DNA from 3 places in the Bradyrhizobium sp. CCGUVB23 genome. Region 1 is predicted to be linked to each of the others. Evidence: riboswitches for the same ligand, from Rfam matches in the RefSeq annotation. Region 1 holds a riboswitch; each other region holds the start of a gene.
What was found. A riboswitch is a leader RNA that binds a small molecule or an ion and turns the genes downstream of it on or off. The one in region 1 is predicted to bind cobalamin.

Region 2: another riboswitch for cobalamin. It lies ahead of NLN62_RS49750 (ribonucleoside-diphosphate reductase subunit alpha); the one in region 1 lies ahead of NLN62_RS46840 (TonB-dependent siderophore receptor).
Region 3: another riboswitch for cobalamin. It lies ahead of metE (5-methyltetrahydropteroyltriglutamate--homocysteine S-methyltransferase); the one in region 1 lies ahead of NLN62_RS46840 (TonB-dependent siderophore receptor).

Annotation. Positions count from the first base shown of each region.
Region 1 covers NZ_JANADQ010000001.1:9,948,447-9,953,002, forward strand. Annotated here, with positions in the region: gene NLN62_RS46835 (PepSY domain-containing protein) at 1-214, opposite strand, end outside; gene NLN62_RS46840 (TonB-dependent siderophore receptor) at 227-2,569, opposite strand; cobalamin riboswitch at 2,686-2,886, opposite strand; gene NLN62_RS46845 (histidine phosphatase family protein) at 2,962-3,534, shown strand; gene cobT (nicotinate-nucleotide--dimethylbenzimidazole phosphoribosyltransferase) at 3,541-4,556, opposite strand, start outside.
Region 2 covers NZ_JANADQ010000002.1:347,937-352,492, forward strand. Annotated here, with positions in the region: gene NLN62_RS49745 (ribonucleotide-diphosphate reductase subunit beta) at 1-187, opposite strand, end outside; gene NLN62_RS49750 (ribonucleoside-diphosphate reductase subunit alpha) at 178-2,106, opposite strand; cobalamin riboswitch at 2,207-2,423, opposite strand; gene NLN62_RS49755 (LexA family transcriptional regulator) at 2,686-2,967, opposite strand; gene NLN62_RS49760 (IS630 family transposase) at 3,006-4,136, shown strand; gene NLN62_RS49765 (transposase) at 4,149-4,433, opposite strand.
Region 3 covers NZ_JANADQ010000001.1:1,922,908-1,927,463, reverse strand. Annotated here, with positions in the region: gene metE (5-methyltetrahydropteroyltriglutamate--homocysteine S-methyltransferase) at 1-1,649, opposite strand, end outside; cobalamin riboswitch at 1,753-1,979, opposite strand; gene NLN62_RS08960 (TauD/TfdA family dioxygenase) at 2,517-3,446, shown strand; gene NLN62_RS08955 (carbohydrate porin) at 4,470-4,556, shown strand, end outside.

The DNA.
Region 1 (4,556 bases):
CGGCGTCGGACAGTCCGCTCGCCGCGACGGCGTCCGACGGCCCGATCGACGTAGCCACGTTTTGCAACGGTGCGAGACCCTCGAAGCGTTCCGCTTCACTCAGCGCGGGAAACGGAACGAAATGCATCACGATCCCGCTTGCGAACCACATCGCAAACAGGAGGCAGAACGCAATCCCGAGCCAGCGGTGCAGCAGGATCATCGCGCCCAGCATGCTATCAGCGCCTCACCATTTGAACGCGGCGGAGATCTCGTAGGTGCGCGGTGCGCCCAACAGGACCTGGTCGGGGTAGAACGGATCGCCCCAGATCGCATAGCGCCTGTCGGTGATGTTGCGCACGCGGAACGTCAGGCGCGTCTGCTCGACGGCCGAGAAAACCGCCTTCGGGACGTCGACGAAGGCGTAGACGTCTGCGATCGTGTAGGCGTTCAGTGTCACGGTGTTCGCATCGGTGTTGTAGCGATCGCCGACGTGGCGTCCGACGATTCCGAGCTCCACCGGCCAAGGTGTGAAGAAGCGATAGGATGCGCCGGCATTGGCGACGATGCGCGGCACGTTCGGCGGCGTGTTTCCCGAGAACGAGCCGCCGGCGAAGTTATAGTCGGCATAGCGCGCGTCGACATAGGCGATATTGCCCCACAGCCGCATGGCGTCCGTCACGCGCACGGCACCGGCGAGCTCCACACCCTTGGACTCCTGCCGCCCGGCGATGTTGAGCTGCATGCCGCCGGCGGCTGCGTAGACGTTCTTGCGCAGGATGTCGTAGGCCGAGAACGACCACTCCGCCCTGTTGTCCCAGAACAGATGCTTGATGCCGGTCTCGTAGGTGCGCGAGGTCGTCAGGTCGAGCGGCTGGGTCGGCGCGAGCAGGAAGATGTTGTTGGCCGAGACATCGGCACCGGTCGCGTACTGGCTGAAAAAGGTCAGGCCGGGCACGGCTTCCCAGGTGTAGCCGATACGGCCCGTCACCGGCGCCCAGTCCTTCGAGAACGGGAAGCCCGCGTTCTCTAAGCCGAACTTGTCGGTCGAGTTGCGGTCGAGCCCGATATGCTCGACACGCAGGCCGCCGATCAATGCGAAAGTCCGCGTCAGCTTCAGCCGGTCTTCGAACGACAGCGCCTCGTTATCGATACGCGCGATCTGCTGCTTGGTCGTGAGATCACCGTAATAGCCGCGGTTGGGATCGACCAGTGAGACATAATCGTTCGGGAAATTCGCGGCACCGGGCCTGACGAAGTCGAGGTAGCTCGACGACGACGTGGTGACTAGGCGATTGTCGAAACCTGCGATGTTCGCATCCCAGATCAGGTCGGTGATATTGCCGACGAGGCGCTGGCTGTGCGCGACGTAGAAGCGCTCGCGATAGACTTGGTTGTTCGTGGAATCGAACGCCTCAATCTCGTTGTTGAACCAGGTGCGCTCTGCGCCGTAACCATAGGCTTGGCTCTTCAACGTCAAGTCAGGCGCGAGCTTCAGCTCGAAGCCGCCGCGCAGCCACACCTCCTGCGCAACGTTGCGGTTGTCGAGGACGTTGTAATTGGTGTTGAAGCTGCGATCGTCGATCGTGACAGACCCAAGGTCAGTCCTGTTGAAGTAATTGCCCGAGACAATTCCGGTCGTCGCATGTGAGCCACTGAATGCGACCGGCACCAGCGGTGCGCCCCAATAGGCCTTGCCGCGGTCCTCCCGATACTCGATCGCGCCCCAGATCTTGAGGCTGTCGGAGACGCGGTAGTTGAGCTGGCTCGACACGTCGAGCGTCTTGGTGCCGGTGTCGTCGGCAAAGCCGTTGAGCGAGGAGCGGCTGACGTCGAACCGGTAGTCGAGGCCCTGCACGTTGGTGCTGCCGCCGGAGCCGTAATAGCTGCGGAACGAGTTCAGGGAGTCGTACGAAAAGAATGCCTCGTTCTGGACCGGCCCGGTGTGCGGCTGCTTGGTCACGAGATTGACCGCGCCGCCGGCAGCACCCTCGCCCGACATCACCGAGGCTGGGCCTTTCACGAATTCCACGGCCTCGAGATTGGCCGTGTCCATGATGCGCGAAGTCATGTTCTGCGGGCCAATCTTGATGCCATTGTAGAGGATGTTGATCTGGCTGTTGGTGAAGCCGCGCATCGAGAAGGCCGAGGGCTCCGCCGGATTGTCGCCGGCGGTCACGCCGACCGCGCCCTGGGCGACGTCGGAAACGGTCCGGTAGCCCTGCTCGCGGATCGTCTCGGCCGAGATCACCTCGACGGTCGCGGGCACCTCGCGCACGGTCAGCCCCAGGCGCGAGGCGCTTTCGGCCACCACGTTGCTGTTGAGCGGCGTCTGGCTTGCGTTTAGTGCGGCGGGCTTCTGCGCCGGCGCGCTCGATGCGGCTCTCTTCGGTGCCGCACGGCGGGTGCCCTGCCCGTCACGGCTGGTTACCGGCTTGCGGTTGTGATCACCCTGCGGGGCGACCTCGATCGGCGGCAATTGTTCGCGGGTCGCTTGCGCCAAGGCTCCGGGGACATCGACGAAGAGAAATGACGCAAGAATGCTGGACGCGAGCAAAAATGCGCGCGGGTAGCCGGTACGGGAAGACACGGTTCGGACCTCGGTATGACGTCAGTGGCACGTCACAGCGAACCAAGTCTCAACCTTCGGCGCATTTCTCGCCTCCGGCTAAGCCAAATGTCTGTACTCCCCGACCGACATCTTCGCGTGTGACCACGGCTGACGGCAGGTCTCCTGGCTCGCGGGTCGTGACCTCTTCGCCGCCTTCCCGGGACCGAGAGCCCAGTGGCTAGTGACGAAGGATTCTCCGCTTACAGTTGCGGGGGCAGCCGCGGCATAGGGGAAAAATCCCCGCACCGCGTTCCCTTTTCATCCCCGATGGGGAAACCGTCACGAGCATCTAGGATTAAGTCCGGGACGGAGTCAATGTGAAGAGGTATGGCGTTCTTGTCGCAGCAGTGGAAACATCTTGGAGACGTTGAATGGAAGGAGACACCTTCCTCTGGCTGGTACGGCATGCGGTCGTCGATGGCGTTGCGGGGACGATCCACGCCATGGATGCGCCGGCCGATTTCAGCGACCGGACGCGCCTCGACGCGCTGCGGCGGTGTTTGCCGGAGAGGGCCGCGAGCTATGCGAGCCCGGCACGACGAACCGTCGACACGGCACGCGCACTCGGGCTTGATCCGATCCTCGTGCCCGCCTTCAGCGAGCAGGATTTTGGCGAATGGACCGGACGACGTCACGATGAACTCGCCGCTGCGGGCGGCGACGCCTATGCAAGATTCTGGGCCGACCCGGCGGGCTCAAAGCCCCCTGGCGGCGAAAGCTTTGAAGATCAAATCGCCAGAACCCGCGAAGGCCTCCACCGCATCGAAAGAGGATCAGCAATCCTCATCGTCCATTCCGGCACGATCCGCGCCGCGCTGTGCATCGCGCTCGACCTCGCCCCACAAGCGGCCTTGCGCTTTGCGATTGATCCGCTCTCGCTCACCCGCATCGACCGGCTGGCGAACGGCTGGCGCGTCGTCTCGGTCAACCAGTCGATCGCTTGAGCCCTATTAGGCCGGACGATCCGGAACATTGGCCTGCGCGAACGTTGCCATGCCATTGTGCAGGGCGCAGGCGAGCCGCACCAGCGGCAGCGCGATCGCCGCGCCCGATCCCTCCCCGAGCCTGAGATCAAGGCTAACCAGCGGCTGAACGTTCAGCGCACGAAGCACGAGGCGATGCCCCTGCTCTGCCGACTGATGCGACGGCAGCAGGAACGGCTGACATGACGGATTAAGCCGCGCGGCCGCCAGCGCAGCGACTGAGACGATGAAGCCGTCGATCAAGGTTGGAACGCGCCGCTGCGCGGCCGCGATGATGGCGCCGCAGATCGCCGCAATTTCGAGGCCGCCGACCGTGCGGAGCACTTGCTCCGGCGATGCACTCGAATTCGTCAGGCCATGCCGCGCAAGCGCAGCGTCGATCACGCGCGCCTTGCGTGCACGCCCTGCCGCATCGACACCGGTGCCGCTGCCCGCGATTTCGTCGGCGCTCACGCCAAGCAGGCTCGCTGCGATCGCCGCCGATGTCGTGGTGTTGCCGATACCCATCTCGCCGAGGATCAGAAGGTCTGGCTGCTTCGCCGCCGCACGCGCCACCGCGCGCTGTCCGCATTCAAACGCAAACGCGAGCTCCGCCGGCTCCAGCGCAGCTTCCACGCTGAAATCGCGGGTGCCGCAGCGCGGCTTGTCCGCGACGATCCCCGCGACTTCCGACTGCGCCAGCGAGCCGGCATCGACGACCTCGAGACTTGAGCCCAGTTCGCGCGCCAGCACCGAGATCGCAGCGCCGCCCGCGGCGAAGTTCGACATCATCGCGATCGTGACTTCCTGCGGATAGGCGGAGACACCCTGGTCGACGATGCCGTGATCGCCGGCAAACACGATGATCGGCACGCGAGCGGCCCTCGGCTGCTCCGTTTCCTGCAGGCCCGCGAGGTCGATCGCGACCTGCTCGAGCCGTCCGAGCGCGCCGGTCGGCTTGGTCAGTTGCGCCTGCCGCGCCATCGCCGCCTCGCGATGCGCGG
Region 2 (4,556 bases), on a different contig from region 1:
AATCCTTCAGGTCGGCCCCGAGCGGCACTTCCTCGCCCATCCAGTGGGTCTGCTGCTGGCGCTTCCAGAACTCGTAAGCCCAGGCGTAGCGATCGACGTCATAGCTGCCGGTCGAGTCGAGAAGGCCGACGCGCCCTTTGCCGATCAGAGTGCGAGGATCGACGGACGAGAGATCAATCACTGACATGCGAGGCACTCCTCATAGTCCGTGCGCTGCAGCGGCGCGGCCTTGTCGAAGTCGGCAATCTTGCCGGCGAACGCCGCGCGCGAGATCGATTTTGATCGGCAGTAGTAGAGGCTCTTCACCCCGCGCTTCCAAGCCGTCCAGTGCAACATGTGGAGGTCCCACTTATCCACGTCGGCCGGCAGATAGAGGTTGATCGACTGGCTCTGGCAGATGAACGCGGCGCGGTCGGCGGCAAGCTCGACGATCCAGCGCTGGTCGATCTCGAATGCGGTGCGAAAGATCGCTTTCTCGTGCTCCGATAGGATGTCGAGATGGGCGACCGACCCCTCGTGCGCAATGATCGACTGCCAGGTCGCCAACGTGTCGGCGCACTTGGCGGTCAGCACCTTGGCGAGATGCGGATTACGCACCGAGATGGCCCCGGACAACGTCTTGTGGGTGTAGATGTTGGCCGGGATCGGCTCAGTGCAAGCGCTGGTGCCGCCGCAGATGATGCTTATCGAGGCGGTCGGCGCGATCGCGATCTTGTGGCTGAAGCGCGCCATCACGCCGCATTCCTGCGCATCCGGGCACGGGCCACGCTCGCGAGCGAGCGCGACGGATGCCGCGTCGGCATCGCGACGGATTTTTCGGAACATGCTGAGATTGAACGACTTGGCCAGGACGCTCTCCATCGGAATGCCCCTGGCCTGGAGAAACGAGTGGAAGCCCATCACGCCGAGGCCGACGGAGCGCTCGCGCAGGGCGGCGTAGCGGGCACGCTCCATGCCGTCCGGCGCCACCGTGATGAAGTGGGTGAGCACGTTGTCGAGGAAGCGCAAGACGTCCTCGACAAAGCCCGGCTTTTCCTTCCACTGGTCCCAGGTCTCGAGGTTGAGCGACGACAGACAGCACACCGCGGTGCGCTCCTCATCGCGATGATCGATGCCGGTCGGCAACGTAATCTCGCTGCAAAGGTTGGAGGTCGAGACCTTGAGGCCGAGCTCGCGCTGGTGCTTGGGGAGCGCGCGGTTCACGGTGTCGATGAACAAGAGATAGGGCTCGCCGGTCTGCAGCCGGTTCTCAAGGATGCGTTGCCACAGCTGCCGGGCGTCGATGTCGCGGACGACCTCGTTGGTCTTCGGGCTGCGCAGAGCGAACGCGGTGCCGGCGCCCACGGCACGCATGAACTCGTCGGTGACGTTGATGCCGTGATGCAGGTTGAGGCTCTTGCGGTTGAAGTCGCCGGATGCCTTGCGGATCTCGAGGAACTCCTCGATCTCGGGATGGTGTATATCGAGATAGACCGCCGCCGAGCCGCGCCGCAACGAGCCCTGGCTGATCGCCAGCGTCAGGCCATCCATAACATGGATGAACGGAATGATGCCTGAAGTGACGCCGCCCTTCACCTTTTCGCCGATCGAGCGAACATTGCCCCAGTAGGTGCCGATGCCGCCGCCGTTGGAGGCAAGCCAGACGTTCTCGTTCCAGGTGCCGACGATGCCTTCGAGCGAATCCGACACCGAGTTAAGGAAGCACGAGATCGGTAGGCCGCGCGTGGTGCCTCCGTTGGAGAGCACTGGTGTGGCCGGCATGAACCACAGCCGAGACATCGCATCATAGAGACGTTGGGCATGCGCAACATCGTCCGCGAAGGCGCAAGCCACCCGCGCGAACATATCCTGGAGGCTTTCGCCGGGGAGCAGATAACGGTCGGTCAGCGTCAGCTTGCCGAACGACGTCAGCAGGTCGTTGCGCGACCGATCGAGCGTGAGGTCGGACGGCTTTGGCGATGGCGCGAGCGGCCAAGGCAGCGGAGCTGGCGATGGCGTCGGCAAGAGGCACAGCTCAAGCGCGATAGGCTTTGCCTGCGCTGGGGGCCGCACACTCGGCAGCTCAACGAGATGACCATGCTGATCGAAATCGTAAGACGGCGACATCGGCAACCCCGCGATGTTTGGGGGCTGGGGCCGCGCGGACGACTTGCGAGACCGGGCAACTGTCCCCGGTTGCAAGCGCCTCATCGGGCACCCCGCCCGAGGACGTTCGTTCTGTCGCGGCAGGTCTCCTGGCTCGCGGGTCGCTGCGGGCTGTCGGCCTTCCCAGGCGCTGTCGCGCCAGTGACCATGATGACAACCTGCTCGCCGCTTACAGTTGCGGGGGCAGCCTCGGAGTAGCCGTTGCCGGCGCACCGGGTTCCCTCTTAGCTTCCATCCAACGAAATCTGGACTGGAAGACCGTGACATACTACATATAGCGGAACTCGCCGAGATTCGTCAAGCCTTATGGGATGAGGCACTTCAGGGTTTTAAGACGCCGAGCGTAGTTGTAGCGACCAAGAAGGAATAGCGATCGTTCTTCTGTCTCGAGTACTTGCAAAGGTTCTTTTGAAGCCTGATCCAGTAAACATCCCCCGGCCATTGCCGTCAAACTGAGAGGCGAGCGCTGTCAAGGTTTAACTGCTGGTCGCTCCGCTTGAGCGAGACGCGATCCATATGCATGTGGCGACTAGTGGTTCATCACAGTGATTTTGACGTTTTGATGCCGAGCCATTGGAGGATGGGCAAGTTTTCGGGTGGCAAGAGGATCTCGATGCTTCGTGCGACGCCAGGCTTGCGACGAATGAACCCGTTGCGTTCGAGGGTGACGATCATCTGGTGAACTGACGGTGGGCTGACGCGGAAGTGGCGCTGGATGTCGGCCTCGGCGGGCGGCTGTCCGAACATGTACGAATAGGTATGGATGAAAGCGAGATAGTGCCCCTGCTTCTCGGTGAAGTGCACGCCTGATTTTTGACTCATAGCTGGATTCGTCCCGGCCTCCGACAAGGAGGCGAAGCATGAATGTACGTTATCGGGTGGAATTGAGCCAAGTCGAGCGGGACGAACTGACGGCGATGCTCGGCGGCGGCAAGCATGCCGCCCGCAAACTCAAACGGGCTCAGATTTTGCTGGCGGCCGATGGGGACAGTTCTGACGCAGAGATTGCCCGAACCGTCCGGGTCAGCCTCTCCACTGTCGGCCGGACCAAGCGCCGCTTCGTGGAAGGCAATCTGGAGCGGGCCTTGAGCGAGGAGCCGCGTCCGGGCGCAGAGCGCAAGCTGACCGGCAAAGAGGAGGCCCTGCTGGTGGCGACCGCATGTGCCAAGCCGCCAGCTGGCCGCAAACGCTGGACGCTGACACTGCTGGCCGACACGATGGTCAAGCTCACCGATCACGACAGCCTGTCGGGCGAAACCGTGCGCCGCCGGCTCACCGAGAACGATCTCAAGCCCTGGCGCAGGGACATGTGGTGCATTCCCCAGGTCGACGGCGAGTACGTCGCCCGCATGGAGGACGTGCTCGATCTCTACGCCGAGGCGCCGGATCCCGAGCGGCCGCTGCTTTGCTTCGACGAGACCCCCGTCCAGCTGATCGGCGAGGTGCGCCAGCCGATCCCGGCCCAACCGGGACAGCGCGAGCGATACGATTACGAGTACCGCCGCAACGGCACCGTCAATCTCTTCGTCACCTTCGATCCGCATCGCGGCTGGCGCAACGTCCAGGTCACCGAGCGCCGCGCCGCCGTAGACTACGCCCACTGCATGCGTGAGCTCGTCGACGTCCATTATCCCGATGCCGCCTGCATCCGGGTCGTGCAGGATAATCTGTCGATCCATACCGCCGGCGCGCTATATCAGGCATTTGCGCCTGCCGAGGCCCGTCGCATCCTGCGCCGCCTCGAGTTCCACTATACCCCGAAACACGCCAGCTGGCTTAATATGGTCGAGTGCGAGATCAGCGTGCTGCAGCGCCAGTGTCTCGGCCGTCGTATCGACGATCCCAAAAGGCTCCGAAAAGAGATCGCAGCATGGCAACGGCAGCGAAACAAAGTCCGAGACCGCATCAAATGGATGTTCACAACCGACAAAGCCCGCGCCAAACTCGGTCGCGCCTATCCGGTTGCTCCCAAAGAGTCAAAACCACAGTGATGAACCACTAGCTCAGGCGGCGAGCAGCACAATCTGCGCTCCCTTGACCAGAACTGCATCATGTCGACGCGCTCTCTTCTCGACCTCCAGTTCGTGGGCCGCCTCGCCATCCCGACCAGCGCCCGCGTCGAACGTCCGAACCGCTTGATCCTGAAGCTGTTTCTTCCAGGCATAAATCTGATTCACATGCACCTGGTAGCGCTGCGCCAGATCCGTCACCGTTGATTGTTCTCGCAGCGCCTCCAAGGCGATCTTTACCTTCAGCGCCGCATCGATTGTCCGTCTCGTCTTCTTCATGGTCCGCTCCGTTTATCAAAACGGAACGGCATCCGCACCACCTGAGCCGCCGGTCCAAAATCCGGAGTCCACTTCAGGAAATCAGGGGGCTGCCACTATACGCCACGAGAGATATCATCTCAG
Region 3 (4,556 bases), 8.0 Mb from region 1:
CGCGAGACATCGCCGAACAGAACCGGCGGGCGAACGTAGCGCGAGCCGTAGGACTGCACCCAGCCGTGTTGGGTAAACACGAAGCCGGAGAGCTGCTCGCCGAAATACTGCACCATGTCGTTGCGCTCGAATTCGCCATGCACGAGCACGTCGAGGCCGATGTCTTCCTGCCACTGCACCGTACGGGCCGTCTCCGCCTTGAGGAATTGCTCGTATTGCGCGTCCGTCAGTTTTCCTTTGGCATGAGCAGCGCGAGCGTTGCGAACGTCGGCGGTCTGCGGGAACGAGCCGATCGTCGTCGTCGGAAAGGCCGGCAGACCAAAGCGCTTGCGCTGGACCTCTGCGCGGTTGGCAAAAGCGCTGGTACGGCGGCGCATGGCGTCGTCGATCGCCGCCATTCTCTGTGCAACGATCGCGTCGTGGATTTTCGGGGAGGTCTCGCGCGCCGTCGCCGCTAGATCGGATGCGGTCAGCGCGGCTGCGACACTCGCCTCGCCTGCGAGCGCCTTCGCGATGACCGTGAGCTCGCCGATCTTCTGCACCGAGAAGGCAAGCCAGCTCTTCACGTCCGGATCGAGATCGGTCTCGAGCTCAAGATCGATTGGGACATGCAGGAGCGAGCAGGAGGGTGCGAGCTGCACGCGATCCCTGCCGAACTTTGCAATGACGGGTTTGAACCGCTCGATCAGTGCCGATAGGTCAGAACGCCACACGTTGCGGCCATCGATGACGCCGAGCGAAACCACGAGGTCCGCGCGGGCGCCGCATTCAATCTGGCTCAATTGTTGGGGAGCTCGGATAAGATCGACGTGCAGTCCAGCCACAGGTAGCTTCAGAGCGGTCGCCAGGTTGTCGCCGATCGCTCCGAAATAGGTGGCCAGCATGATCTTGATGGCAGGTACCTCATTGGCGACACACCCATAAGCACGCTGAAGCGCATTCCGCGTTGTCTCGTCGAGATCAAGCACCAGGCACGGCTCGTCAAGCTGGACCCACTCGGCTCCGCGTTTCGCCAGCTCCTTGAGAACCTCGACATAGACGGGCAGGAGACTATCGAGCAGCGAGATCGGATCAAACGCCGGATCAGCGCTCTTGCCGAGCTTCAGGAAGGTGACCGGTCCTACCAGAACGGGACGCGTTTGATAGCCAAGGGCTTTCGCCTCCTCATATTCCTCGATCGGCTTTCGGCAGGAGAGCCTGAAGATCTGACCTTTATGGAATTCGGGCACCATGTAATGGTAGTTGGTATCGAACCACTTGGTCATCTCCTGCGCGGCGGACCCGCCGGCGTCATTGCGGTGACTGCTACTTGCTTCATGCTCCCCGCCTTGAGAGCCGCGCGCCATGGCGAAATAGGTCTTCAGCGGGACCGGACCTACCTCCCAGCCATACGCCTCGGGAATGGCGCCCACCATGACGCTGGTATCGAGAACCTGATCATAGAGTGAAAAGTCATTTGACGGGATGACGGTGACGCCGAGCGAGTGCTGACGCGCCCAATTGGCGACACGAAGACCGGCCGCAGCTTCAAGAAGCTGCCGGCTGCTGATCTTGCCGGCCCAATAGCCTTCGAGTGCCAACTTGAGTTCGCGGCGTGGCCCGATACGTGGCATACCGAGAGTTGCGACAGGAAGTGAGAGAAGAGACATAGCATTAACCCCATTATGGTGGGGGCAAAGGCCATGGCGGACGCGGGCAGGAGGGGCCGCGAAAGCGCCTGCTGCTTGGCGTACCACCGGACACCCCGCCCGTGGACGTTTATGTTGTCGGGGCAGGTCTCCTGGCTCGCGGGTCATCGCCTGCATCCGGCCTTCCCGAAGCATCTGCTTCAGTGACACGTGTGGATGCGGACTCGCCGCTTACAGTTGCGGGGGCAGCGCCGGCATTGCTTCAATCCTGAACGGATCGTGAGCGCACCGGCTTCCCTCTTAGCTCCAGATCGAAGCGAGACCTGGAGAACCTCGACGCCTTCGATTTATCTGCAACCGAGGCCGTACGTCAACCTCGAAGGAGGACCACCTTTTCTGCGGCATGCTGCCGCGAATACGGCCTCAACAATGGAGGTCACTCCAAACGAACAGCCTGACGATGGGGTGCAAAAACCAAATTTTGACCAGCGCCCCGACGGCCATTGTTGTCGATCGGCTTGGCCGCCCTGTCCGATCTCGAGCGTTCTCATGTCCTTATCCAACACCATGAGTTTCTTGTTCGTTCGGCACTGGGCGGCAATTTCTGCATCGATCATCCAGCGAAGTCTAAACCTTTGTGCCCCGGTCAACTACCAATCTTAGCAATTGATCGAACCGGCAGATCGGTCAATCATGGATGAAAGACCTTCACGTAGGCCTCCTCACCTGTCGCAGACCCCGTAAAGAGCGCACGAGGGTGGCTCGTCACCGTCGCCAGTGGAGTTTGGCGGATCCCGCTATGCGGTCCAGCAATTTGGCGCTCGACAGCTCCTATCGCAGCTGAACAGCTGGTCTAGCGAACAAGCCGCGAATTTGGAGAGTTCCGCTATGAGTGCAACGGGCTTGTCGGACAATGTCATTCCTCGCGCCGACATCGTCAAACGCGCAGCGCGCATCGGAGCGGAAATCCGAAACATCAAGCTGTCGGGCGATTTGCCGGACCAGACGATCGCCGCAATCAACGAGCTGCTGCTCGAGAACAAGGTGATCTTCTTTCGCGACCAGGGTCATCTCGACGACGCCGAGCAGGAGCGCTTTGCTCTTCGTTTCGGAAGTCCGGCATGTCATCCGACGCTCGGTGCCATTAAGGGGACGGCGTCGATTATCGAGCTTGATTCGGTCCGCGCCGGCAGCCGGGCCGACTTGTGGCACACCGATGGGACCTTCGTCGATGGCTACCCTAAGATCGCGGTGCTGCGTGGCGTTGTGATGCCACCGTTCGGTGGCGATACGGTCTGGTCAAACACCGTCACAGCCTACCTCGACCTGGCACCGCCGCTGCAACGGCTTGCGGACAAGCTCTGGGCCGTTCACAGCAACGCCTTCGACTACGCGATAATGCCCCGCGCCAGCGAGCTCGACAAGAAGCACTTGGACGAAGTCTTCACCAAAACGATCTATCAGACTGAACATCCAGTCGTGCGCGTCCACCCCGAGACCGGCGAACGCACGCTGCTCCTCGGCGCCCTGGTGCAACGTTTTGTTGGCATCCCGAAATACGACGGCCAGAAGCTGTTTGATCTGTTTCAGTCTCATATCACTGCGCTCGAAAACACCGTGCGCTGGAGTTGGAAGGAAGGTGATGTGGCGATGTGGGACAATCGCGCCACACAACACTACGCGGTGAACGATTACGGCGATCAGCATCGGGTCGTTCGTCGCGCCACCGTCGCGGGCGAGGTACCCGTCAGCATCGATGGTCAGAGCAGCGTAACGCGCATCAAGACAGCAAAAGAGCCGGCCCCGGAGGTCGCCTAGCCGGTCCAAAGGATTGACCGCGGTCCGGCGATGCAAACTCTGCCTTTGTCATCCATCCCTGTATGCAGCATTCTTCAGCTCGGTTCGCCATCGCATTGAACGATGTCATTGAAAGCCATCGTGCCAGCGGCATGGATTCCCGGAGAGGCTGCATCGAGTTTGTTGGAGCTGAGTAAACCTGCAAATGAATGAACCGCAAGAGGCGGAACGTGAGTTATGTCGCGTCAGCACAGGCGATCTTCTTTCGAAAGAATGCCCTCCTTTAGGTTTCCTGCGCGTCTCTCGATCGGTTTTCTCACGCGTATTGACCCCGACATTTGCCGAGCCCCACGTCTTCTGAACCAGAGTCAGCACGTTTCGTTCGTCTTGGGCGACCCAATCCATAGCTATTCAGTAGATTGAAGGTTGTCGTCGATCCGCGCAAATTTATTGCGCGTCAGCAAAACTGGCCTGCCGCTCTGCAAGCGCTTCCGCGGTGGTCTATCCCATGTCTTTGCGAAGCACACTATGAGCGGGAAAGCCAACCTCCCCCAGCAGACGATCCGACGACTTCGTGGCGACGACGCCAAGAGCGTGCTTTGCGCGTCTCGGTGTCTTTAAACGAGCCAACGTCCTGAAATGATTTTTACATCCACCTCTCGGCGCTAATGCCCTGGAGAAGCGAGTATCCAATCGATCGCGCTGTCCGTTGGAATGAGCACGCGAATCGCTAAGCAGCGCCTTGCGCCCGGTCACCTACCAACCTTGGCAATTGATGCAGCTGGCGGGCACATGGCAATTGTGCGTCAACGAAAGTGGTGCCTCTCACGTCAAGGAAGTCGGGATGCAATATGGATCTGGCCGCAGCGACGGGCCTGATGAATCTGCTGTCTCGTCATCTGCGGCTATGGGGTCTACTTCTATCGCAATCTCTCTCGTTTCATGGAAGCCGATAGCAAACTGTCTTGCGCGATCGTCGAGCACTCAGGCGTCAAAGGTCTCGTGGCTTCGGGCTCGTCAGTTTCCTTGTCTCGCGGCTCACGCGTGAAGACGAAAGTTCATGAAGCGAGCGCGCAGCGATGGTTTGCTGTTGCACTGTCTCTCGCGGCGAGTACCGTCGGGGGAGCGGCG